Regions from separate parts of the Pseudoalteromonas sp. T1lg22 genome, predicted to be linked through region 2. Evidence: predicted binding sites of a transcription regulator. Region 2 holds the regulator's gene; the other holds the start of a gene.

Region 1 (12,316 bases), on a different contig from region 2:
GCGAATAAGTGGTTTCGTTAAACTTAGGACACGCGCCTTTTTCTTTGGCCAGCTCGTTTGATGCTTTCATCAAATAGTACTGAATCGCTTCAAAGGTTTTATGCGTCAGGCCATTGGCGCTGCCATCCGAATAACGCTTACCATTTTTCGCCAGATAGTAGGCGAAGTTGATCACGCCCACACCCAAGGTACGACGACCCATGGTAGCATTGTAGGCAGCCGGTACCGGGTATTCTTGATAATCCAACAGGTTATCAAGGGCACGTACGGCCAGCTCGGCTAACTCTTCAAGCTCGTCCAGTGACTCAATGGCGCCGAGGTTAAAGGCCGACAGAGTACACAGAGCGATTTCACCGGTTTCGTCGTTTACATCGTTCAGTGGCTTGGTTGGTAAAGCGATTTCCAGACACAGGTTAGACTGGCGTATCGGTGCAACCTTGGCATCAAACGGGCTGTGAGTATTACAGTGGTCAACGTTCTGCAGGTAGATACGACCTGTGCTGGCACGCTCTTGTAAAAACATCGAGAAGAGTTCAATGGCCTTGATACGCTTCTTACGAATAGACTCATCTTGCTCGTATTTTACGTAAAGCTCTTCAAACAGCTGCTGATCTTCAAAGAAGGCATCGTAAAGACCCGGTACATCCGATGGGCTGAACAGGGTGATAAAGCCGTCTTTGATCAAACGGGTATACATCAGTTTGTTGAACTGCACACCGTAGTCAAGGTGACGTACACGGTTATCGTCAACACCACGGTTGTTCTTAAGTACCAGTAGGTTTTCAACCTCTAGGTGCCAAAGCGGGTAGAACAGAGTCGCGGCACCACCACGTACGCCGCCTTGCGAACAGCTTTTAACCGCCGTTTGGAAGTGCTTATAAAAAGGTACACAGCCTGTGTGGTAGGCTTCGCCGTTGCGAATTGGGCTACCTAAGGCGCGAATACGACCAGCGTTGATACCGATACCAGCGCGCTGAGATACGTATTTTACAATCGCCGATGAAGTGGCGTTAATTGAATCCAGGCTGTCGGCACATTCGATCAGTACGCATGAGCTGAACTGACGCGTTGGTGTACGCACGCCCGACATAATAGGCGTAGGCAATGAGATCTTAAACAAAGACACCGCATCATAGAAACGCTTCACATAATCAAGGCGCGTCTCTTTGGGGTAATCTGAGAACAGGCTGGCAGCAACCAAGATATACAGGAACTGGGCGCTTTCATAAATATCGCCGGTGACGCGGTTTTGTACCAGGTACTTACCTTCCAGCTGTTTAACGGCAGCATAGCTGAAGTTTAAATCGCGGCTATGGTCGATAAACTGATCCATCTGCTCGAATTCCGACTGAGTGTAGTCGGTCATTAAATGCTGATCGTAACGCTTGTCTTCAACGAGCTTAACAACATGATCATACAGCTTAGGTGGCTCAAAACGACCATAGGCTTTTTTACGCAGGTGGAAAATAGCCAGACGCGCCGCCAAATACTGGTAGTCAGGCGTATCTTTAGAGATCAAGTCCGCCGCCGATTTGATAATCGTTTCGTGAATATCTTCGGTGCGAATGCCGTCATAGAATTGAATATGGGACTTAAGTTCTACCTGAGATACAGATACATTATTGAGCCCTTCAGCGGCCCAAGTAATGACACGATGAATTTTATCTAAATCCAACGCTTCCTTACGTCCATCGCGTTTGCTAACAGATAACTGTTGAGTCATAGTTATTGCCCGTAATTATAATTAGTTGTATTAGCGCACAGCTGTTAAAAGTGTCTTTTTCAGCTATTGCAGGCGATGTATTTACTACGTTTTAGCATACCTTCGCTTTGCGCCATCGCCCACGGCCACCAAGCATTTAGAGCTGTATAAGATTCAAACACTAGATATGGTGTTTTCATCATTGTGATTCACAAGATAGTGGGGTCTGCGTGTATTTGCAAGAGGTGCAAACTGTGACAATCTGTGGATAAGTCGCCACGGTTAGTGACCGTTAACCTTCAAACATTTTTAACTCTGTCGGTCAGCGAAAAGCAACGTCAAAAAACACAAATTTAATGATTTTTTCCAAGTCTAACCGACTGGGTTTTTTATCATCAAGTCGACCATCTTTTCATCACGCTAATTCTTACCAGCGCACTATATCTGGTGTTTAAAAAATAACAAACCACCAGATATAGTGTATCCGCAGTTTTAAAAAACGCCAGGCGGATTCGCTACACTTGCGTTACGCCAGCTTTTCAAAGTGCAAAATGTAGTTAACGTCTAGGTCCTGGCCTAAGGTGTATTGTTTAGTCAGTGGGTTGTAGCTTAGCCCGGCACTGTGGCGAACTTTGAGCCCGGCCTGTTCAGCCCATTGGATAAGCTGCGATGGGCGAATGAACTTTTTATGGTCGTGGGTACCCTCGGGCACAAGTTTAAGTAATTTCTCGGCGCCAACAATGGCAAACAGATAGGCCTTGGCGGTTTTATTTAAGGTTGAGAAATAAACCTGGGCACCGGGTTTGGCAAGGGCGGCAGCGCTAGCTATCACGGATTGCGGATCCGGCACATGCTCAAGCATTTCCATACAGGTCACAATATCGAAACGCTCTGGATGCTCCGCCGCATATTGCTCAGCGGTAATTTGTTGGTAATCGACTTTAACACCAGACTCTAAACTATGGAGCTTGGCTACATTCAGTGGCTCACGACCCATATCTATGCCGGTGACCTTGGCACCGAGTTTGGCCATGCTCTCGGCGAGGATGCCACCGCCACAGCCTATATCCAGAGTTTCTTTGTCGGCCAGGCCGTTGGCATGTTGGGCGATAAAGTCCAGGCGCAGGGGGTTTATTTCGTGTAAGGGTTTAAATTCGCCATCGAGATCCCACCAGCGCTGTGCTATGGCTTCAAATTTTGCAATTTCATCCGTATCTACATTTTGATGTTCGGTCATAAAAAACTTCCTCGTTCGTCTGAGGCCATTATACGGGGGGATTTTGTGAAATCGCAAAGATTTAGCGCCTGTAAAAATAAAAATTATGTGATAGCATGGGCTGAGATAATAACGACAATGGGGCAGGTGATAAGCCGAGTTAAACTCGTGCCGATTACACCCTGTCGCAAATAAGAAGGAAAGTGATATCAATGACTGATCTCGCCAATGAAGTCCTTCCGGTTAATATTGAAGATGAGTTAAAGAATTCCTACCTGGATTACGCCATGAGTGTAATCGTAGGACGTGCGCTTCCCGACGTTCGTGACGGCCTAAAGCCGGTACACCGTCGTGTTTTGTTCGCCATGAATGAACTCCGCAATGACTGGAACAAACCGTATAAAAAGTCTGCCCGTGTAGTGGGCGACGTCATCGGTAAATACCACCCGCACGGCGACAGTGCCGTATATGACACCATAGTACGTATGGCGCAGCCGTTTTCACTGCGTTATATGTTGGTCGATGGCCAAGGTAACTTTGGTTCCGTGGATGGTGACTCGGCGGCGGCGATGCGTTACACCGAAGTACGCATGGCAAAACTTTCCCAAGAGTTGTTAGCCGACTTAGAAAAAGAAACCGTTGATTACGTGCCTAACTATGACGGCACCGAGCAGATCCCAGATGTATTACCGACCAAGGTACCTAACCTGCTGGTTAATGGTTCATCGGGTATCGCCGTAGGTATGGCGACCAATATCCCGCCGCACAACCTAACCGAAGTGATCAACGGCTGTTTAGCGCTTATCAAAGAGCCGCAAACCACCATTGACGAGCTAATGGAATATATTCCAGGCCCGGACTTCCCAACAGCGGCCATTATCAATGGTAAAAAAGGCATAGAGCAGGCCTATAAAACAGGTCGTGGCAAGGTTTATATTCGCGCTCGCGCGGAAGTAGAAGTGGACGAAAAAACGAGTCGCGAGACCATTATCGTTCATGAAATTCCGTATCAGGTGAATAAAGCCCGCCTTATTGAAAAAATCGCCGAGCTAGTTAAAGACAAAAAGATCGAAGGTATCAGTGCGCTGCGCGATGAGTCTGATAAAGACGGTATGCGTATCGTTATTGAGATCAAACGCGGCGAAGTGGGCGAGGTGGTACTGAATAATCTGTACGCCCAAACCCAGATGCAAACCGTGTTCGGTATCAACATGGTCGCCCTGGACGGTAACCAGCCGAAGTGCTTTAACATCAAGGAAATGCTTGAAGCATTTATCCTGCACCGTCGTGAAGTTGTTACCCGTCGTACCGTATTCGATTTACGCAAGGCCCGTGAGCGCGCTCATACCCTTGAAGGTTTGGCGATAGCGCTTGCTAATATCGATCCTATTATCGAACTTATTCGTAAGTCACCGACACCAGCAGAAGCAAAACAAGCCCTTGTAGCCCGTCCATGGGAGCTGGGTAATGTTAAAGCCATGCTGGAAAAAGCCGGTGATAACGCCGCTCGTCCAGACTGGCTGGCGGATGATTTAGGTATTCGCGATGGTCAGTACTATTTATCTGAGCAGCAGGCGCAGGCTATCCTTGAGCTACGCCTACATAAGCTAACCGGTCTTGAGCACGAGAAGATCCTTGATGAATATCAAGAGCTACTTGAGCTAATCGCTGAACTATTACATATCCTTGGTTCGCCGGAGCGCTTGATGGAAGTGATCCGCGATGAATTGGTTACCATCAAGGAAACCTATGGCGATGAGCGCCGCACCGAAATCAGTGCCGCGGCCCACGATATCAGCCTGGAAGATTTGATCACCGAAGAAAACGTAGTAGTCACCCTGTCACATGAAGGCTATGTGAAGTATCAGCCGCTGAGCGACTACGAGGCACAGCGCCGTGGTGGTAAGGGTAAATCAGCAACCAAGATGAAGGATGAAGACTTTATCGAGCGTCTGCTGGTCGCCAACACCCACGACACCATCTTGTGCTTCTCGACCGCAGGTCGTCTGTACTGGTTGAAGGTGTACCAGTTGCCATTGGCCAGCCGCGCTGCCCGTGGTAAGCCAATTATTAACTTGTTGCCGCTTGAAGCTGACGAGCGCATTACCGCTATCTTGCCAGTGCGTGAGTACGAAGAAGATAAGTATGTCTTTATGGCGACTGCTTTTGGTACCGTGAAGAAAACGCCACTAACCGCTTATAGTCGTCAGCGCGCCAGCGGTATTATTGCCGTTAACCTCAACGAAGGCGATAGCCTGATCGGTGTGGACATCACAGATGGCAGCAACGAGATCATGCTCTTTACCGATGCTGGTAAGGTTGTACGCTTTAAAGAAGCGGAAGAGTCGGCCGTGGTTGACGAAAACGGCAACCCAGTACTTGACGAAGAAGGCAATCCGGAAATCAAGTTCAAGGGTGTACGTCCTATGGGTCGTACCGCCACCGGTGTACGCGGCATTAAGATGGCCGATGACCAGCGCGTGGTGTCCTTAATCGTACCTAAGTCAGATGGTGCTATCTTAACCGTGACCGAAAATGGTTATGGTAAGCGTACCGCCCTTGAAGATTACCCATCTAAGAGTCGTGCGACTCAAGGTGTGGTCTCTATCAAAGTGAGTGAGCGTAATGGCGCCGTAGTCGGTGCCGTTCAGGTCGATGACAACGACGAGATCATGATTATTTCTAATCGTGGCACCTTGGTTCGTACTCGCGTGAATGAAGTGTCTACCGTGGGTCGAAATACTCAAGGTGTTATTTTGATTCGTACAGTTGACGGCGAGCAGGTGGTTGGTTTACAACGTATCGAAGAAATCGATGAAGATGAACTGGCCATACTGGAACACGACGAAGAAGCCGTGGTCCAGGGGGAGGCTCCCGCCGATGAGGCTGAGCAGAGCCCTGAGCAAGACTCATAATCTATAAAGCGGCTTCGGCCGCTTTTTTTAGCCCTGTATAAAATATTTTCAAGTTACATCGCCTGCACAATGGGTATTGTGTGGGTACGCGAAGTGGAATGAGGAAGAAGTAATGAGCGTTTATAATTTTTGTGCCGGCCCTGCCATGTTACCTCCAGCCGTTATGGAAAAAGCACAGCAAGAGTTTTTAGACTGGCAAGGACTAGGTGTATCGGTTATGGAAGTAAGTCACCGCGCCGAACCCTTTTTGACCATGGCTCAACAGTGTGAGGCACGTCTGCGTCGGCTAATGAACATCAGCGATGAATTTGCCGTACTTTTTATGCACGGTGGTGGTCGCGGTCAGTTTGCCGCTGTGCCTATGAACCTGCACCTTGATGATGCTCCAGCCGTGTATATCAACACAGGTATCTGGTCTGATGGCGCCGCTAAGGAAGCGAAAAAATACACAGATGTTGTGGAAATCAATGTTCGCGATGATAAAGACGGACAATTCGGTGTGCTTCCTGTGTCTCAGTGGCCTTTACCTGAAAAAGCCAGTTATATCCATTACTGCCCGAATGAAACCATAGATGGCGTTGAGTTATTCGATGTACCATCTCACCCAACGGCGCCGATTGTTGCCGATATGTCCTCTATGATCTTATCGCGCGATATTGATGTAAATCAGTTCGATGTGATTTACGCAGGGGCACAGAAAAACATCGGCCCATCGGGTCTGGCCATAGTTATTGTACGTAAGACTTTGCTTGAGCGAGAAGGCGTGCCGCGCCCGGGTATTCTTGATTACGCCATCGAGGCCGAGCAGGGCAGCATGTACAACACACCACCTACCTTTGCCTGGTATCTGGCCGATGTGGTCTTTAAATGGCTTGAGGAACAGGGCGGTGTGCCAGCTATGCAGCGCCATAACAAGAATAAGGCGGCGATTTTATACGACTACATTGATGCATCGGATTTCTACAGCAACAAGGTTGCTAAAGACTGCCGCTCATTGATGAATGTACCATTTTGGTTAAACGACGAGAGCCTGAACGAGCGCTTCCTGGCCTTGTCACAACAGGCTGGCTTATTAGCGCTTGAGGGCCACCGTTTTGTCGGCGGTATGCGCGCCAGTATTTACAATGCCATGCCGGTGGCGGGTATCGAGGCCCTGGTAACCTTTATGGAGCAGTTCGCCCAGGAGCACAGTTAATGGAATCATTGCGCTTAGAGCCCATTAATAAGGTGCAAGGCGAAGTGGTGTTACCCGGCTCGAAAAGCTTATCTAATCGTATTCTTTTGTTGGCGGCCTTGTCTCAAGGCACCACTAGGGTGACCAACCTGCTCGATAGCGACGATATTCGTCATATGCTAGGGGCACTTGCGCTAATGGGTGTTGAGGTTGAGCTCAACGAGGACAAGACTCAGGCCTTGGTTCATGGCCAAGGTGGCAAGCTGACTACGCCACAAGAGCCCTTGTTTTTGGGTAATGCTGGCACCGCTTACAGGCCGCTTACGGCGGTACTTGCTGCCACACCAGGCGAGTTTGAGTTAAGCGGCGAGCCGCGTATGGAAGAGCGCCCAATCGGCCACCTAGTTGATGCATTGCGTGCTTTAGGGGCTGATATCGACTACCTGAAAACGCAGGATTATCCGCCTTTGGCCATCAAAGGAAAAACCCTGGCCGGTGGCGAAGTCACTATAGACGGCAGTATTTCCAGTCAGTTCTTAACCGCGCTGTTAATGACGGCACCGCTGTTTAGTGGCGACACTAATATCAGCATTAAGGGTGAGCTGGTCTCCAAGCCTTATATAGATATCACCCAGGGGGTGATGCGTAAATTCGGTGTCGAGGTAAGCAACAATAACTACCAGAGTTTCCATGTGAAAGGGGGGCAGCAATATGTCTCTCCCGGTGAAATCATGGTAGAGGGCGATGCGTCATCGGCGTCGTACTTTATTGCTGCGGCCGCTATTAATGGTGGCGAGATCACCATTCACGGTGTCGGTAAGGCGTCGGTTCAAGGTGACATAGGCTTTGCCAAGGTAATGGAGCAGGTGGGTGCCGATATTGATTGGTACGACAATAAGCTGGTGGTACGTAAAGGACAGCTCAATGGCGTTGATATCGATGCCAATGCCATTCCCGATGCAGCCATGACACTTGCCACGGTAGCGCTGTTTGCCAAGGGCAAAACCGCCATTCGCAATATTTACAATTGGCGGGTGAAAGAAACCGATCGCTTGTATGCCATGGCCACAGAGTTGAAAAAGCTCGGCGCCGAGGTGGTGGAAGGGCATGATTATATCGAGATCACACCGCCACAGCACTTAGCGGATGTGGCCATTGACACCTATAACGACCACCGTATTGCCATGTGTTTTTCCATGGTGGCGGTCGGTGGTTGGCCGGTGACCATTAACGACCCTGGCTGTACCGCCAAGACCTTTCCTACCTATTTTGATACCTTAGCCAGCGTCAGCTGCAGCTAATCTCCATGCCCGCTTACGGCTTATGGCAAGCGGGCATCTTTATCTAACCATTTGTTGATCCGTTACAAAACAATCTTAAAAATCTGGCGTATTAACGCGAATTTACAAAATAGTTCGCGTATAATGCGGCGATTTTAAAATGTTTGCTGTGCATGCAGGAGGTTTAAATGCAGGCATCTATGCCGGTGATCACCATTGACGGGCCCAGTGGCTCGGGCAAAGGTACAGTGTGTCGTTTACTCGCGCAAAAGTTGGGCTGGGACGTGCTCGACAGTGGCGCAATTTATCGTGTTTTGGCGCTTGCGGCGCTACACCATCAGATAGCACTCGACAATGAAGAAGCCTTAGTCCCGCTTGCAGCAAATTTAGATGTGCAATTTAGCTTTGATGCTCAAAGCGAAAGCAGCAAGATTATTCTCGAAGGCGAGGAAGTGACCCATGGTATTCGTAATGAAGAAGTGGGCGCGGCAGCTTCAAAAGTTGCGGCTCTGCCTCGCGTTCGTGAAGCACTATTGCGCCGCCAACGCGCCTTTCGCGGCGATGCCGGGCTGATTGCCGATGGCCGCGATATGGGCACTGTGGTGTTTCCCGAGGCCAATGTAAAAATATTCCTGACCGCCAGCGCTGAAGAGCGCGCCGAGCGACGCTTTAAAGAGTTGAAGGCTAAGGGTCTGGATGTTACACTAAGTGGTCTACTTATCGACATTAAAGCTCGTGACGAGCGTGATATGAATCGCGCCGTGGCGCCGCTTATTCCCGCGGAAGACGCGGTAAGCTTAGATACCACTGAGCTCAATGCCGAGCAAGTATTTGCCAAAGTCATGTCGATTATCGACCAGGCCGTTGTTGACGGCAAGTTGGCGAAGCTAAGTAAATAAGCAGTAATTATACCTACGCATGAGCAGGACGCACGTGCTTAATTAATAACCCCGCTGAGCAGTGACGCGACGTGGAGAATTTAACTTATAGAGACGTATTAAGTATGTCAGAAAATTTTGCGCAGTTATTTGAAGAAAGCCTACAGGGTTTTGAAGCTCAACAGGGCTCAATCGTAAAAGGTACCGTAATCTCTATCGAGAACAACATTGTTCTTGTAGACGCTGGCCTTAAGTCAGAAAGTGCTATCCCTGCAGAGCAGTTCAAAAATACTGCTGGTGAACTAGAAGTTGCTGTTGGTGACGAAGTAGATGTTGCTCTAGATGCAATCGAAGACGGTTTCGGTGAAACTATCCTTTCTCGTGAGAAAGCGAAGCGCCACGAAGCGTGGATCCGCCTTGAGAAAGCATGTGAAGAAAACGAAACTGTTACTGGTGTTATCAACGGTAAGGTTAAAGGTGGTTTCACTGTTGAAGTTGATTCTATCCGTGCCTTCCTACCTGGTTCACTTGTTGACGTTCGTCCAGTACGTGACACAACTCACCTTGAAGGTAAAGAGCTTGAGTTCAAAGTAATCAAGCTTGACCAGAAGCGTAACAACGTTGTTGTTTCTCGCCGTGCAGTTATCGAATCTGAAAACTCACAAGAGCGTGAAGAACTTCTTCAGAACCTTGTTGAAGGTCAAGAAGTTAAAGGTATCGTTAAGAACCTTACAGACTACGGTGCGTTCGTTGACCTAGGTGGTGTTGACGGTCTACTACACATCACTGACATGGCGTGGAAGCGTGTTAAGCACCCTTCAGAAATCGTAAATGTTGGCGACGAAATCAACGTTAAAGTTCTTAAGTTTGACAAAGAGAAGACACGTGTTTCTCTAGGCCTTAAGCAGCTTGGCGAAGATCCATGGCAAGAAATTGCTAACCGTTACCCAGAAGGCGCTAAGCTATCTGGTCGTGTAACTAACCTAACTGACTACGGTTGTTTCGTTGAAATCGAAGAAGGCGTAGAAGGTCTAGTACACGTTTCTGAGATGGATTGGACTAACAAAAACATCCACCCATCTAAAGTTGTTTCACTAGGTGACAACGTAGACGTAATGGTTCTAGAAATCGACGAAGAGCGTCGTCGTATTTCTCTAGGTCTTAAGCAATGTAAAGCTAACCCTTGGCAAGAATTTGCTCGTCTACAAAACAAAGGCGACCAAGTTACTGGTAAGATCAAGTCAATCACTGACTTCGGTATCTTCATCGGCCTTGACGGTGGCATCGACGGTCTTGTACACCTTTCAGACATCTCTTGGAACACTCCAGGCGAAGAAGCTGTACGTGAGTACAAGAAAGGCGACGAAATCACTGCTATCGTACTTCAGGTTGACCCAGAGCGTGAGCGTATCTCTCTAGGCGTTAAGCAAATCGAAGCTGATCCTTTCAATAACTACCTGGACGCAAACAAAAAAGGTGCTATTGTTAAAGGTAAAGTAACTGCTGTTGACGCTAAAGGTGCAACTGTAGAGCTTATCGAAGGCGTTGAAGGTTACATCCGTGTAGCTGACATTGCACAAGAGCGTGTTGAAGATGCAACTGCCGTTGTTTCTGAAGGCGACGAAATTGAAGCTAAGTTTGTAGGCGTAGATCGTAAGAACCGCGCTATCAGCCTTTCAGTTAAAGCGATTTACGAAGCTGAAGAAAAAGAAGCATTAGAGAAGTTGAAGGCAGATGAGCCTCAGTTCGAAAATGCTATGGCTGCTGCATTCAAAAATGCACAGAAAGACTAATATTTAGTCTTGTCTTAGGAAGGGCGTAAGCCCTTCCTTTGTAAGCCCCTAAGGAAACATTATGACCAAGTCAGAACTAATAGAACAACTTGCACAAAGTCACGCTCATATCCAAGCCCGCGATGTTGAGAATGCCGTTAAAGAAATTCTAGAACAGATGGCCGGTTCATTGTCTGAAGCCGAGCGCATCGAAATCCGTGGCTTTGGTAGTTTCTCTCTACATTTCCGTGCACCGCGCACAGGTCGTAACCCTAAGACTGGGGAAACCGTTGAGCTAGACGGTAAGTACGTGCCGCACTTTAAACCGGGCAAGGAATTACGCGACCGCGTTAACGCCAGTATTTAATCATCACGGATGGAGTAACCGCTGAGTGAAGGTTGTAAAGTTCATTCTGTTTGTACTGTGTATTTTTATTGCCTTTGTACTAGGTTCGCAAAATCCACAGCTAGTCCAGGTCAATTACCTTATTGCCAGCGCCACCATGCCATTAGCCGCGCTAATGAGCGTCTGTTTTATTGTCGGATTAGTCTTAGGCTGCTTTGTTAGCTTCCGCTTATTTTCAAAGTTAAAGTGGCAAAACTATCGCTTGCAAAAACGAACGAGCAACTTTCCCGTAATGCCCAAGAGCAAAGTCAAAGTACCGCTCTGGCATCTTTAAAAGATAACTAGTTATGCTGGAGCTGTTGTTTTTACTCTTGCCCGTAGCCGCCGGTTACGGCTGGATCATGGGTAAAAACAGTGCTAAAAATCAAGCTCATCAGCACAGTCGTAAAATCACCGCAGAATACAGCAAAGGCCTGAAGTTTCTTCTCGATAGGGAAGACGATCAGGGTCTTGAGCACCTAATTCAACTTCTTGAAGTATCCGCCGACTCGGTGGAGCATTATTTGACTTTGGCGACCTTGTTTCGTCGCCGTGGCGAGCTGGATCGTGCCATTAAAATCCACGAATTATTGCTTGAACACCCTAATCTTAATGAGGACCAGCTGACGACCTGTCGCCTGGAGTTGGCGCAGGACTATATCCTTGCCGGCTTATTGGACAGTGCCGAAGAGCACCTGCTTATTCTTATTAAGCAAAAACGACCTCAGGCGCTTGAACCGCTAATTTCCTTGTATTCGCAGACCCGTGAATGGCACAAAGGCATTGCCTTGCACCAGCGTTATGCTCATCTATTTACCCAGCGTCAGCAAAAAATTGCCATAGCTAATTTTTATTGTGAAGCCGGTGCTGCGGATCATGCACCTGAGCTAATGTCGCAGGCTTTGGGCGTGGGTGAGCCGAGCGTACGTCCTCTGTACGAACTTGGGCAATTGGCCTATGAGCGCGAAGATTATGTGCAGGCCATTCATTATTG
Region 2 (12,316 bases):
GCTTGAGCACAAGCCAAAAATGATCATCGGTGGTTTCTCTGCTTACTCAGGTATCGTTGACTGGAAACGTTTTCGTGAAATCGCTGACAAAGTAGGTGCTTACCTGTTTGTTGATATGGCTCACGTTGCTGGCCTTATCGCCGCTGGTGTATACCCAAGCCCAGTGCCTTACGCGCACGTGGTAACAACCACTACGCACAAGACGCTTGCTGGTCCTCGTGGTGGTCTAATCGTTTCTAACTGTGGTGACGAAGAGATCTACAAAAAGCTAAACAGCGCCGTATTCCCAGGTGGCCAAGGTGGTCCTCTATGTCACGTAATCGCGGCTAAAGCGGTTGCTTTCAAAGAAGCGCTACAGCCTGAATTTAAAGCATACCAGCAGCAGGTTGTTGCTAATGCTCAAGCCATGGTTGAAGTGCTACAAGAGCGCGGTTACAAGGTAGTTTCGGGCAAAACCGACAACCACTTGTTCCTTCTTGACCTGATCGACAAAGACATCACAGGTAAAGATGCCGATGCTGCCCTTGGCAATGCCAACATCACGGTAAACAAGAACTCGGTACCAAACGATCCGCGTTCACCGTTCGTAACTTCTGGTCTACGTATCGGTTCTCCGGCTATCACTCGCCGTGGTTTCAAAGAAGCCGAAGCGAAAGAGCTAGCTGGTTGGATCTGTGACGTACTAGACAATATCGAAAGCACTGATGTTCAGGCACAAGTGAAAGAAAAAGTGAAAGCAATTTGCGCTAAGTTCCCTGTTTACGCATAACAGTGTGAAATAGCTATTACACAAACATTTGTGTATGATAAAGGCCGCAATTTTTGCGGCCTTTTCGTGTTTATGGGGTGCTAATGTGCACAGTAAACACGATGCAGTAGCTTGCGGCCTTTTTGTTATCTACAGGAACCCCATTCACTATGCATTGTCCTTTCTGCAGCGCTAAAGACACCAAGGTAATTGACTCACGTCTGGTCGGTGGTGGCCACCAGGTTCGTCGTCGTCGCGAATGCAATGACTGTCACGAACGTTTTACCACCTTTGAAGGGGCGGAATTAGTGATGCCACGGGTGATCAAGCGTGATGGTTCCCGTGAGCCCTTTAATGAAGACAAGTTGCAAAATGGCCTGCATCGCGCCCTCGAACGTCGACCAGTAAAAACAGAACAAATCGATGAGGTGGTGCATCAAATTAAATCGCAAATTCGCGCCACTGGCGAGCGTGAAGTCAGCTCGCAACTGATAGGCGAATGCATTATGGAAGCGTTGAAGGGTCTGGATAAGGTCGCTTATGTGCGCTTTGCTTCTGTCTATCGCTCGTTTGAAGATATCCGTGAATTCGGTGAAGAAATCGCCCGCCTAGGAGACTAAGATGATCTTCAGTGCGGACGATAAGCGTTATATGCGCCGGGCCATTGAGCTGGCGTATCTAGGTCGATTCACCACCACACCCAATCCCAATGTCGGCTGTGTGCTGGTTAAAGATGGTCAGATTATCGGTGAAGGTTTTCACCAACAAGCGGGGACAGCACATGCTGAGGTGCATGCACTTGCGGCGGCCGGTGACAAGGCCGAAGGCGCTACCGCTTATGTAACCCTGGAGCCCTGCAGCCATACCGGCCGTACCGGTCCCTGTGCTGGCGCCCTGATCAAGGCCAAGGTGGCAAAAGTCATTTGTGCCATGCAAGACCCTAATCCACAGGTCAGTGGTCGCGGCATGAAGATGCTGGCCGAGGCGGGCATAGCAGTCGCATCTGGTTTGCTTGGCGATGAAGCTGAAAAGCTAAACCTCGGCTTTTTAAAGCGCATGCGCACCGGGCGCCCTTATGTTACCTGTAAGCTGGCCGCCAGCCTGGACGGTAAAACCGCCCTGGCCAATGGTGAGAGTAAATGGATCACCGGCCCCGAGGCACGTAAAGATGTGCAGGCGTTTCGCGCCCAGCACTGTGCCATTTTAAGTGGCGCCGATACCGTGCTGGTGGATGACGCTAAGCTCAATGTGCGTTTGGACGACACGCAACTGGCCGAGTATGTGCTGCCGGAGGTGCGCCAGCCGCTGCGGGTGATCTTAGATAGCCGTTATCGGCTGACCCCGGATTTAGCGCTTTTTCAACAGCCCGGCGAGATATTATTAGTGCGCTCACGCACAGCCAGTGTGACGCGCAAAGAGCTTGATAAACAGTCCGTGTGGCCCAACAATGTAACCGAGTTGATGTGCGAAGGCCTTGAAAATGGGCAGGTTAATCTCGACGCCTTGCTGGCGGAGCTGGCGCAGCGCGAGATTAACTCAGTTTGGCTGGAGGCGGGGGCGACCCTGGCCGGTGCCATGGCGCAGCAGCAACTTATTGATAGCTACATTGTTTATATTGCGCCAAAATTAATGGGCAGTGATGCCAAAGGCTTGTTAACTATGGGCCCCTTTACGGCCATGACTCAAGTGCCAACCCTGCACTTTAGCGATATGACCCCAGTTGGTGAGGATATTCGCCTTACCTTAGAACAACTTAGAGTAGAATAGCCATGTTTACAGGCATTATTGAAGCAACGGGCACGCTCAGCTCCCTGACCTTGGTTGATGGCGACTTAAGCGTGCGCGTACAAAGTGACAACTTGGACATGAGTGACGTCGCGCTTGGCGACAGTATCGCTACCAATGGCGTCTGTTTGACCGTTACTGAAAAATTCAGCGATGGTTTTAGTGCCGATGTCTCAAAAGAGACCTTGTCACTGACGCGTTTTGCGCATTATCAGCGCGGCCAGCGGGTCAATTTAGAAAAGGCTCTGCAGCCGATTTCACGCCTGGGCGGGCACCTGGTTTCCGGCCATGTGGATGGCATTGCCGAGGTGGTAAAAGTCAGCCCTAATGCCCGCGCCATCGACTATTGGCTAGCGGCGCCGGAAGCGCTGATGAAATATATTCCCTACAAGGGCTCGGTGTGCATCGACGGCGCCAGTTTGACCGTTAATGAAATCGACGGCAACCAGTTTAAATTAACCATAGTGCCGCACACACTGGCACAAACCACGATCGCCGAATTTCAGGTTGGCACTAAGGTCAATCTCGAGGTCGATCAAATAGCGCGTTACTTGGAGCGCCTAATTCAAGGGGCGCAAGCTCCGAAAGCAGAATCAACAGTAACCGAAAGCCTGCTGGTGCAGGCCGGATTTATCAAATAACACATAGTGGGCAAGATATGAGTTTGAATAGCGCAGCGGAGATCATCGAAGACATTAAAAATGGCAAAATGGTCATCTTGATGGACGACGAAGATCGTGAAAACGAAGGCGACCTGATTATTGCCGCCGAGCACATCAGTGCTGATGCGATTAACTTTATGGCGACCTATGGCCGCGGCCTGATCTGCTTAACGCTGACACAAGAGCGTTGTGAGCAATTGGCACTGCCGCTGATGGTGAAAAACAATGGTGCCCAGTTCTCGACCAACTTCACCATGTCTATTGAGGCCGCCAAGGGTGTGACCACAGGTATTTCTGCCGCCGACCGTGCGCGCACGGTGCAGGCCGCCGTGGCCAAAGGCGCGGTAGCCGAGGATATCGTTCAGCCTGGGCATATTTTCCCGATTATGGCCCAGCCAGGAGGCGTTTTAACCCGAGCAGGTCATACCGAAGCAGGTTGTGACTTAGCCCGTCTGGCCGGTCTTGAGCCGTCGTCTGTAATTGTCGAAATCCTGAACCCAGATGGCACCATGGCCCGACGCCCAGAGCTGGAAGTGTTCGCTAAGGAGCACGGTATTAAGATGGGCACCATTGCCGATCTGATTGAGTACCGTAACCTTAATGAAACCACCATTGAGAAGGTTGCCCAGTGTAAGCTGCCGACCGAGCATGGTGAGTTCGAGCTGGTAACATACAAAGACACTATCGATGGTCAGCTTCACTATGCCATGGTGAAGGGTGAAATTAACGACCCAACCTTAGTGCGTGTGCACCTGCAAAGTACCTTTAACGACATTCTGCTATCCGATCGCGGTGCCGATCGCAGCTGGACGCTTTCTAAGGCCATGGATTACATTGCCAAAAATGAAGGGGTACTGGTTATTCTTGGCAAACAAGAGTGCAGCGAGGATATCGAAGCCATGGTCAAGGCGTTTGCCATGGAAGATGAAGGTCAGCAGGCCAATCATCGTAAATTCCAGGGCACCTCGCGTACCGTGGGCATTGGCTCGCAAATCCTTGCGGATTTGGGCATTACCAAGATGCGCCTGATGAGCATGCCGAAGAAGTATCACGCGCTGTCAGGCTTCCACCTTGAAGTGGTTGAATACGTACAGCCAGAATAAGCAGCTATTTTTTTTCAGTTATGGTATGATGCGCGGCAATTTTGCGATACCCCCTAATTCGCCCCGCATCACGCGTTGGCAATATCAATAAAGGTTTATAAATGAAAATTATTGAAGGTAACAAGTTTGCACCGGGCAAAAAATTTGCCATCGTGATTTCACGTTTTAATGACTTCATTGGCAGCAGCCTACTTGATGGCGCGGTGGATGAGTTAAAGCGCACTGGCAACGTCAGTGACGACGACATCACAGTAGTTTACGTACCGGGCGCCGTTGAGTTACCACTTGTGGCTAAGCGTCTTGCCGCTAAAGGCGAGCACGATGCCATTATCGCCCTTGGCGTTATTATTCGTGGCGGCACACCGCATTTCGATCTGGTTGCCGGTGAGTCGAACAAGGGTCTGGCACAAGTATCGCTAGAGTATGATGTACCAGTTGCTTTTGGTGTATTAACCACGGAAAGCATAGAGCAAGCCATTGAGCGTGCTGGTACAAAAATGGGCAACAAGGGTGGCGAAGCTGCACTAAGTGCCCTAGAAATGGTTAATGTTTTAGACAAAATTTAAGGGTTCACAGTGAAACCAGCAGCTAGACGCAAAGCGCGCGTATTGGCCCTACAGGCCGTTTACTCTTGGCAAATGAGTGGCAATGCCATTGCCGACATCGAACAGAATATGTTGCTTGAGAACGACATTTCTAAGGTTGATGTAGAGTATTTTAAAGATCTCGCTCGTGGCGTGGCCGTTAACTTTAAACAGTTGGACACCATTTTGGCTCCGCACCTAACGCGTCCTTACGAAGACATCGACATGGTTGAGAAAGCCATTCTGCGTCTAAGCGCGTATGAGTTAAAGTTCCGTGAAGACGTACCTTACAAGGTAGCGATTAACGAAGGCATTGAATTGGCAAAAACTTTTGGTGCCGAAGACAGCCATAAATTCGTTAATGGTGTGCTGGATAAGGCGGTCAAGGAACTGCGTAGCTAAGCACCTGACAACAAGGAGAGCCGGCTCAGGCCGGCTTTTTTGTGTATGCAAGAATTTGAATTAATTAATCGCTACTTTAAAGGCCGTGGCATCAGTCGTCGCGACGTTAACTTGGGTATTGGGGATGACTGTGCTCTAGTCACAGTGCCGCAAAACAGCCAGTTGGCGGTCACCACAGACACCATGGTCAGTGGCGTGCATTTCTTTGAAGATATGTCACCACGAGCCTTGGGACATAGAGCCATCGCCGTAAACCTGAGCGACTTGGCGGCCATGGGCGCCGAGCCGGCCTGGGTGTCGGTGGCTTTAACCTTGCCTCATGCCGATGCGCAATGGCTGGAAGAATTTACTGCGGGCATGCATGAAATTGCCGAGTATTTTAATGTCCAGATCATAGGGGGTGATACCACTCAAGGGCCGCTTACGGTAACCGTTTGTGCCAAGGGCACGGTTCCCGAAGGCAAGGCTATTACCCGCAGTGGTGCCAAGCCAGGCGACTGGATTTATGTCACCGGCCCGCTTGGGGATGCCGGATTGGCGGTGGAAGCACGCAAGCAACACCTGGACATAGACCCGGAGTGGCTGAAAAAATTAACTCATAAGCTTGAATACCCGACGCCGCGCGTTGCTGCGGGGCAGGTGCTGCGCGGTTATGCCAGTGCCGCCATCGACATCTCCGATGGTTTATTGGCGGACTTAGAGCACATCCTTGAGATGTCTCAGGTCAGTGCCACCATACAGGCCGATAAGATCCCTACCACTGAGGCGTTCCGCCAAAGTATCGAGGGTGAAGCCAAATGGCCGTATATCCTGGCCTATGGCGACGATTACGAGCTGCTTTATACGGTACCGGAGAACCACAAGGCCATGCTCGATAACAAGCTTAACCAGTATGGTATCGATGCCGTGTGTATCGGCCAGATCCGCGGTGGCGAAGGCAAAGTCGACGTCTTTGATGGTGAGCATAAGCTGGATATCAGCGCCATGGGATTTGAACATTTTGCCGAGGATGACGCATGCTAAGCATGACCAGTAACAGCTATAATTTACGCCGTGGCCATCAGTTCTTAGGTCTTGGCTTTGGCCTGGGTTTAAGCCCCAAGGCGCCTGGCACTGTCGGCACCTTTGCCGCCTTGCCCTTTATCTTTATGACCATGAACTTTCCGCTGTGGCTGCAACTGGTGTTTGCGGTGGTGATCTCTGTGCTGGGTATCTGGGCCTGTGGCAAAACAGCTGATGATTTGGGCGTACACGATCACCCGGCAATCGTCTGGGATGAGGTGGCTGGTTTTTATATCACCATGATAGGTGCGGCGCTGAATTGGCAAACGCTTTTGGTTGGCTTCTTATTATTCCGCTTCTTCGATATCGCCAAACCAGGACCGATACGCATGCTGGATAAACGCCTACACGGTGGTTTGGGCATTATGGCAGACGATATTTTGGCCGGGATTTGCTCTCTAATTTGCCTACAGGCGTTAATTAAAGTAGGTTATTTGCCTGGACTATAAGTTTTGAACATGGGTGTGACATTGCTGCGGTTTTTACAGTCACTTTTGCTGCTGGCGGCGACGCTGATAACATCAACGGCGTCGGCATCTATTACCGATTATGTAGTCAAACAATGGAACACACGTAATGGCTTGCCTTCGCAATCCTTAAAGAGTGTGACCCAGGACAATCAGGGTTATATTTGGGTCGGCACCCAGTTCGGCCTCAGTCGCTTCGATGGCGAGCACTTCACCAACTTTAATGAGCAAAACAGCAACTTCCTAAGCAGCAATGCCATTAACAAGCTGCTGATAGATAAAGAAGGCCTGCTGTGGATCGGCACCAAGAAAGGGGTTTCTGTGCTCGACCCCAACTCGATGAACTACTTTCAGTTCGGCATTAGCGGTCCGGTGCGCGATATCTTGCAAGATGACAAGGGCAATATCTGGGTTGCCGCCAGCGAACTTTTTTATATCGAGCGTAACCAAATTGCCTTCCACCTTGACGAAGAGCAGCGCCGCCGCAGCGGCCGCATGCAAAGCCGCTTAACTGCGATTAACCAGATTTCCGTCAGTAAGATGGCGCTGGCGCCGCAAGGTGTTTGGTTGGTCAGTGAAAATCACCTCTTGCGCCTAACCAATATGTCGTCCTCATCATCCAGGCTGCGCTTAAAAATCACCGCCCGGGTGACCTTACCCGAGCGCTTGGCACAAACCATAATTCATGATTTGGCCTGGCTTGAAGGCACTCTTTATCTGGCGTCCGAGCTCGGCGCCTATTTCCTTGATATAGACGATGAATTACGTCCTTTTGCCTTGCCAAACGCCAGTAATGCCGCCGTTTATAAGTTTATGAGTGACTCCGATGGGGCGTTGTGGATTTCGACCTATGGCCGCCTTTTGTATCGCGATAACTCCAAAGAGTGGCAGTGGGTGGAGCCGGCAGCACTGGATCAAAGCATCTGGTTTTCAGACATTTACCGTGACGATCAAAATAATATTTGGCTGGCCAGTTTTAGTGAAGGCTTGTGGCTGGCGCATGCCGGGCGGGTAGAGCGCCACAATGCCTTATCAAGCATGACCGAAGCCGTGATGGCGCTGACCCTCTCTCCCAAGGGGCAACTTTGGGTTGCCAACCGCTCTGGAGTCGGCTATTTCGATCAGGACAATAACTTCGTTAATCGTATTCCTCGCGCCAAGCTCAGACGCAGCGCCGTGCACGATATGCATTTTGTCGGCGAGCGCCTCTATATCGCCACCGACCGCGGTGTCCTCTATTTTGAAAATGAAGAACTCTTTAATATAGAAGCGCGCGAGCTGCGTCTTAACCCTGTGTTTGCCATTAGTGAGGCCAGCGCCGGTGGGCTTTGGTTTGGTACTGGTCGCGGCATGTATCGCCTTGGTTATAAGGGGCTGACTCCCTTTAACTATAATGCGGTGCTCGACAGTAAATTTATCACCTTTGTCGTCGATAAGGGCAAATACGGCCTGATCGGCACCAGTCAGGGCGGCTATATCTTCTCCGACAAGGGCATAGAGCGTGCCGGTGATAACACCGCCCTTGAGAGCGCTTATGTCACCAGTATCTTAGAAATAGACGGGGTGGGCACTTTAGTTGGCTCACTCAATGATGGCCTTTTCTATCGCAGTACCAAGGGGCGTTGGCATCAGCTTGATGTTTCTAACGGTCTGCCTTATGGCTCCATCTTTAGTTTGCATTATGACAAAGATCTGCAGCGGGTCTGGGTCAGCACCATGAAGGGTGTGTATCGCATGCCGGTGGAGCAATTCTCCGATGAAATAGGCAACTTGCAGGTGGAGCAGGTGATCTCCTCCTACGACCGCCAATTAGACGGTAAGGCCAGCCAGTGCTGTGCCGGTTTAGGCCATGATGCGGTTGCCGATAATGGCAGTTCGATTTGGTACCCCAGTTTGCAGGGGGTGGTGGAAATTCCCAAAAGCGTGCAGCTGTTTGGCCAGGATCCTCTAGCTCCTCAGGTGGAAAGCATAGCTACGCCACGACGCACCCTTTACACGGGTGCCTTGGGCAAGAAACCAGTGCTTGATACCGATGAGCGCGACCTTACCATCAGCTACACCGCCATCGACTTTTATGCGCCGGCGGAAGTGGAGTTTCGCTATCGCTTACAGGGCTTGGACAATGACTGGCGCTACGCCAACAATCGCCGCGAGGCCATTTATACCAATTTACCGCCCGGGCCTTTTGTCTTTCAACTTGAAGCCAAGCGCACCAGCGGCAATTGGCAAGAGGCCAGCAGCGCAGAGTATGCCTTTACCGTGCCACGTCGGTTTGATGAAACCATTTACTTTCGTTTGCTGATCGTTTCTTGCTTCTTCTTTATTTTGTATCTGTTGCTGTGGGTCTTTAGGGCACAGGAGCGACGTAAACAGGCGGCGTTGGAAAGCTTGGTGGAAGAGCGCACCCTGGAGCTGCGTGACGCCAACGACAAGCTCAATCAGGTTAACTCTCAGTTGAAGTTAGTGAGCCATTCCGACGAGCTGACCGGGCTGCGAAGCCGCCGCTTCTTGTTCGATCAGCTGCCCAAGGATATAGAGCACTATCAGCGCAATGCAGAGTCCTTGCAAAAGCAGGGTCGTGCCCTGGTGCTGGTAATCGTCAATATCGACAACTTCTCGCGTATAAATGATGCCTACGGGCCACTAAGCGGCGATAGCTGCTTGCAGCAAATGGCCACCCTGCTTAACTCCTGTACTCAAGGGTCGGACTATGTGGCGCGCTGGAGTGGCGATGAGTTCTTATTGCTGCTGCGTGACTTTGAGGTCGATCAGGTTAATCTCTTTGTGCGTAATCTGTGTAAGTCCATCGCCAGTAAGAGCTTCTTACTGCCTAATGGTAAAAAGATTAACCTCAGCGCCTCCCTGGGCTGGTCCTGCTATCCCATGCCTTTATTAGGCGGCCAGGTGATCGGGTGGGAAACCTCTGTGAATCTGGCGGATATCGCCCTGCATCAAGTGAAAAAGCGCGGCGGTGATGGCTGTGCACATATCGAATTTGATGATCAGCTTGATGCCTTTGAGTTCGAGCAAAGCGAGAATCTTGATGAGCAGATAGCGACGCTGCAGAGCTCGTCCCTGGCGGATATTAAGATTTGGATGCGTTAAGCCAGAGCTAAGTCATTGGCCTCTATGAGCCAAAACACGGACAGAAAAAAGGAGCGATATCGCTCCTTTTTGCTTTTATTTAGCTTTGCTAGTTACGCTAACCAAGCTTTAACTTGTCGCTCGATACCGGCGCTATCCAGGCCAAGCTCTGCGTGCATTTCCTGCTGGGTGCCGTGCTTGATAAAGACATCCGGCAGGCCTAAGTGTAATACCGGCTTAAGCTGCTTGCTTTGTGCCAGATATTCGCTCACCGCTGAGCCGGCACCACCGGCAATCACATTGTCTTCCAAGGTCACCAAGTGCTCATGGGTAGCGGCTAATTCATCAATCAGCGCCGTATCCAGTGGCTTAACAAAACGCATATCTACCAAGGTGGCATCCAGTGCTTCGGCGGCTGGCTCGGCATACTCGAGTAGGGTACCGAATGACAGTATGGCCACACCTTTACCTTGACGAAGCACACGGCCTTTACCAATTTCAAGCGCTTGCATTTGTGCATCGAATTCACCCTCACCGGCGCTGCCACGGGGATAGCGCACCGCTGCCGGCTTATCCAGCTTGTGGCCGGTGTAAAGCATGTTGCGGCATTCGTTGGCATTGGCCGGAGCCATGATCACCATATTAGGAATGCAGCGTAAGAAGCTTAAATCATAGGTGCCCTGGTGAGTTTCACCATCGGCGCCAACCACACCGGCACGGTCGATAGCAAATAACACAGGTAACTCTTGCAGGGCAACATCGTGGATCAGCTGATCATAGGCGCGCTGTAAGAAAGATGAGTAAATCGCCACCACAGGATTTAATTGCTCGCAGGCAAAACCGGCGGCTAAGGTCACAGCATGCTGCTCGGCAATGGCCACATCAAAATACTGCTCTGGGTATTCCTTGGAGAAACGCACCATGCCTGAGCCTTCACGCATGGCCGGGGTAATGGCCATCAGGCGGCTGTCTTCGGCGGCCATATCGCATAGCCAGTCGCCAAAGACCTTGGAAAAGGTCGGCGCGCCAGGCTTTGACTTGGGTAACTTGCTTTCGCTTGGGTCGAATTTGGGCACCGCATGGTAACCGATAGGATCGGCTTCGGCAGGCTTATAACCTTTACCTTTTTGTGTTTTCACGTGCAGTAGCTGCGGACCCTTAAGGTTGCGCATATTGCGCAGGGTGTCGACAAGCATATTAACGTCGTGGCCATCAATGGGGCCGATATAATTAAAGCCCAGCTCCTCGAAAAAGGTGCCAGGGATCACCATGCCTTTCAGGTGCTCTTCCATGCGGCTGGCCAGCTCTTTGACCGGCGGCAGACCGGAGAGCAGCTTTTTGCCGCCTTCACGAATATTGGTGTAAAAGCTGCCGGAAAGAATACGAGCGAAGTGGTTATTCAGGGCGCCCACGTTTTCCGAGATAGACATCTCGTTATCGTTGAGGATCACCAGCATATCCGACTTCACATCACCGGCGTGGTTCATGGCTTCGAAGGCCATACCTGCGGTAATAGCACCATCGCCGATCACGGCTACGGTTTTACGTCCTTTACCTTCTTTTTGCGCCGCAATCGACATGCCTAACGCCGCAGAAATCGAGGTACTTGAGTGACCCACACTAAAGGTGTCGTACTCGCTTTCGCCACGGTAAGGAAAAGGGTGCAGGCCATCTTTTTGGCGGATGGTGTGCATTTGCTCGCGACGACCTGTGATCAACTTATGCGGATAGGCCTGGTGACCCACATCCCAGATCAAGCGGTCGAATGGCGTGTTATAGACATAATGCAACGCCACAGTCAGCTCCACCGTGCCTAAACCTGAGGCAAAATGGCCACTGCTTTGTGATACGGAGTTCAGTAGGTAGTCCCGCAATTCATAGCTAAACGCGCCTAGCTTATCTTGAGCCAGGTCGCGCAGTTGTGCAGGTTCATCGACCTGATTTAAAAGGGGATACTTGCTACTATCCAAATTCATGCGTTTTATTATCCTTCACTGCGATGGCCCGAGTATATCAAAATGGGCACGGCCATCTGTAGTAATTTTTAATGATCTCGGGCGATGATGTATTGCGCCAGTTGCGCCAACATCCTGGTGTCATAGGGCAGGTTATCGAGGGCGGTAATGGCCTCGTCATAGAGCTGCTGTAGTTTGGCTTTTGCGCCATCTAAGCCAAGCAGAGCCGGGTAGGTGGCTTTACTGGCGGCCTCATCCGAGCCCTGCGGTTTGCCCAGGGTCTGGGTGTCGCCTTCTATATCTAAAATATCGTCTTGCACCTGGAATGCCAGGCCGATGGCCTTGCCGTATTTTTGCAGTGCCGCTTGCGTATCGCTGTCGCCCTTGGGGGCGCATAAATAGCCAAGCTCGATGGCGCAGCTTAGGAGCGCACCGGTTTTAGCATTATGTATCTGCTCAAGCTC

What was found. Region 2 encodes NrdR, which represses ribonucleotide reductase genes. Its sites were predicted from a motif close to AAACACNANATNTNGTGTTT; they were not measured.
Region 1: a site for NrdR is predicted at 1,879-1,898, ahead of nrdA (class 1a ribonucleoside-diphosphate reductase subunit alpha). Genes of this name have one in related genera too.

The regions. Positions count from the first base shown of each region.
Region 1 covers NZ_PQBY01000027.1:195,795-208,110, reverse strand. The annotation lists gene nrdA (class 1a ribonucleoside-diphosphate reductase subunit alpha) at 1-1,723, opposite strand, end outside; gene ubiG (bifunctional 2-polyprenyl-6-hydroxyphenol methylase/3-demethylubiquinol 3-O-methyltransferase UbiG) at 2,229-2,939, opposite strand; gene gyrA (DNA topoisomerase (ATP-hydrolyzing) subunit A) at 3,131-5,833, shown strand; gene serC (3-phosphoserine/phosphohydroxythreonine transaminase) at 5,946-7,028, shown strand; gene aroA (3-phosphoshikimate 1-carboxyvinyltransferase) at 7,028-8,308, shown strand; gene cmk ((d)CMP kinase) at 8,476-9,186, shown strand; gene rpsA (30S ribosomal protein S1) at 9,291-10,958, shown strand; gene ihfB (integration host factor subunit beta) at 11,020-11,304, shown strand; gene C2M24_RS15365 (lipopolysaccharide assembly protein LapA domain-containing protein) at 11,330-11,617, shown strand; gene lapB (lipopolysaccharide assembly protein LapB) at 11,631-12,316, shown strand, end outside.
Region 2 covers NZ_PQBY01000006.1:5,667-17,982, reverse strand. The annotation lists gene glyA (serine hydroxymethyltransferase) at 1-769, shown strand, start outside; gene nrdR (transcriptional regulator NrdR) at 919-1,368, shown strand; gene ribD (bifunctional diaminohydroxyphosphoribosylaminopyrimidine deaminase/5-amino-6-(5-phosphoribosylamino)uracil reductase RibD) at 1,370-2,515, shown strand; gene C2M24_RS02315 (riboflavin synthase) at 2,518-3,174, shown strand; gene ribBA (bifunctional 3,4-dihydroxy-2-butanone-4-phosphate synthase/GTP cyclohydrolase II) at 3,192-4,298, shown strand; gene ribH (6,7-dimethyl-8-ribityllumazine synthase) at 4,400-4,864, shown strand; gene nusB (transcription antitermination factor NusB) at 4,874-5,284, shown strand; gene thiL (thiamine-phosphate kinase) at 5,330-6,307, shown strand; gene C2M24_RS02290 (phosphatidylglycerophosphatase A family protein) at 6,310-6,795, shown strand; gene C2M24_RS02285 (diguanylate cyclase domain-containing protein) at 6,805-9,918, shown strand; gene dxs (1-deoxy-D-xylulose-5-phosphate synthase) at 10,011-11,873, opposite strand; gene ispA ((2E,6E)-farnesyl diphosphate synthase) at 11,942-12,316, opposite strand, start outside.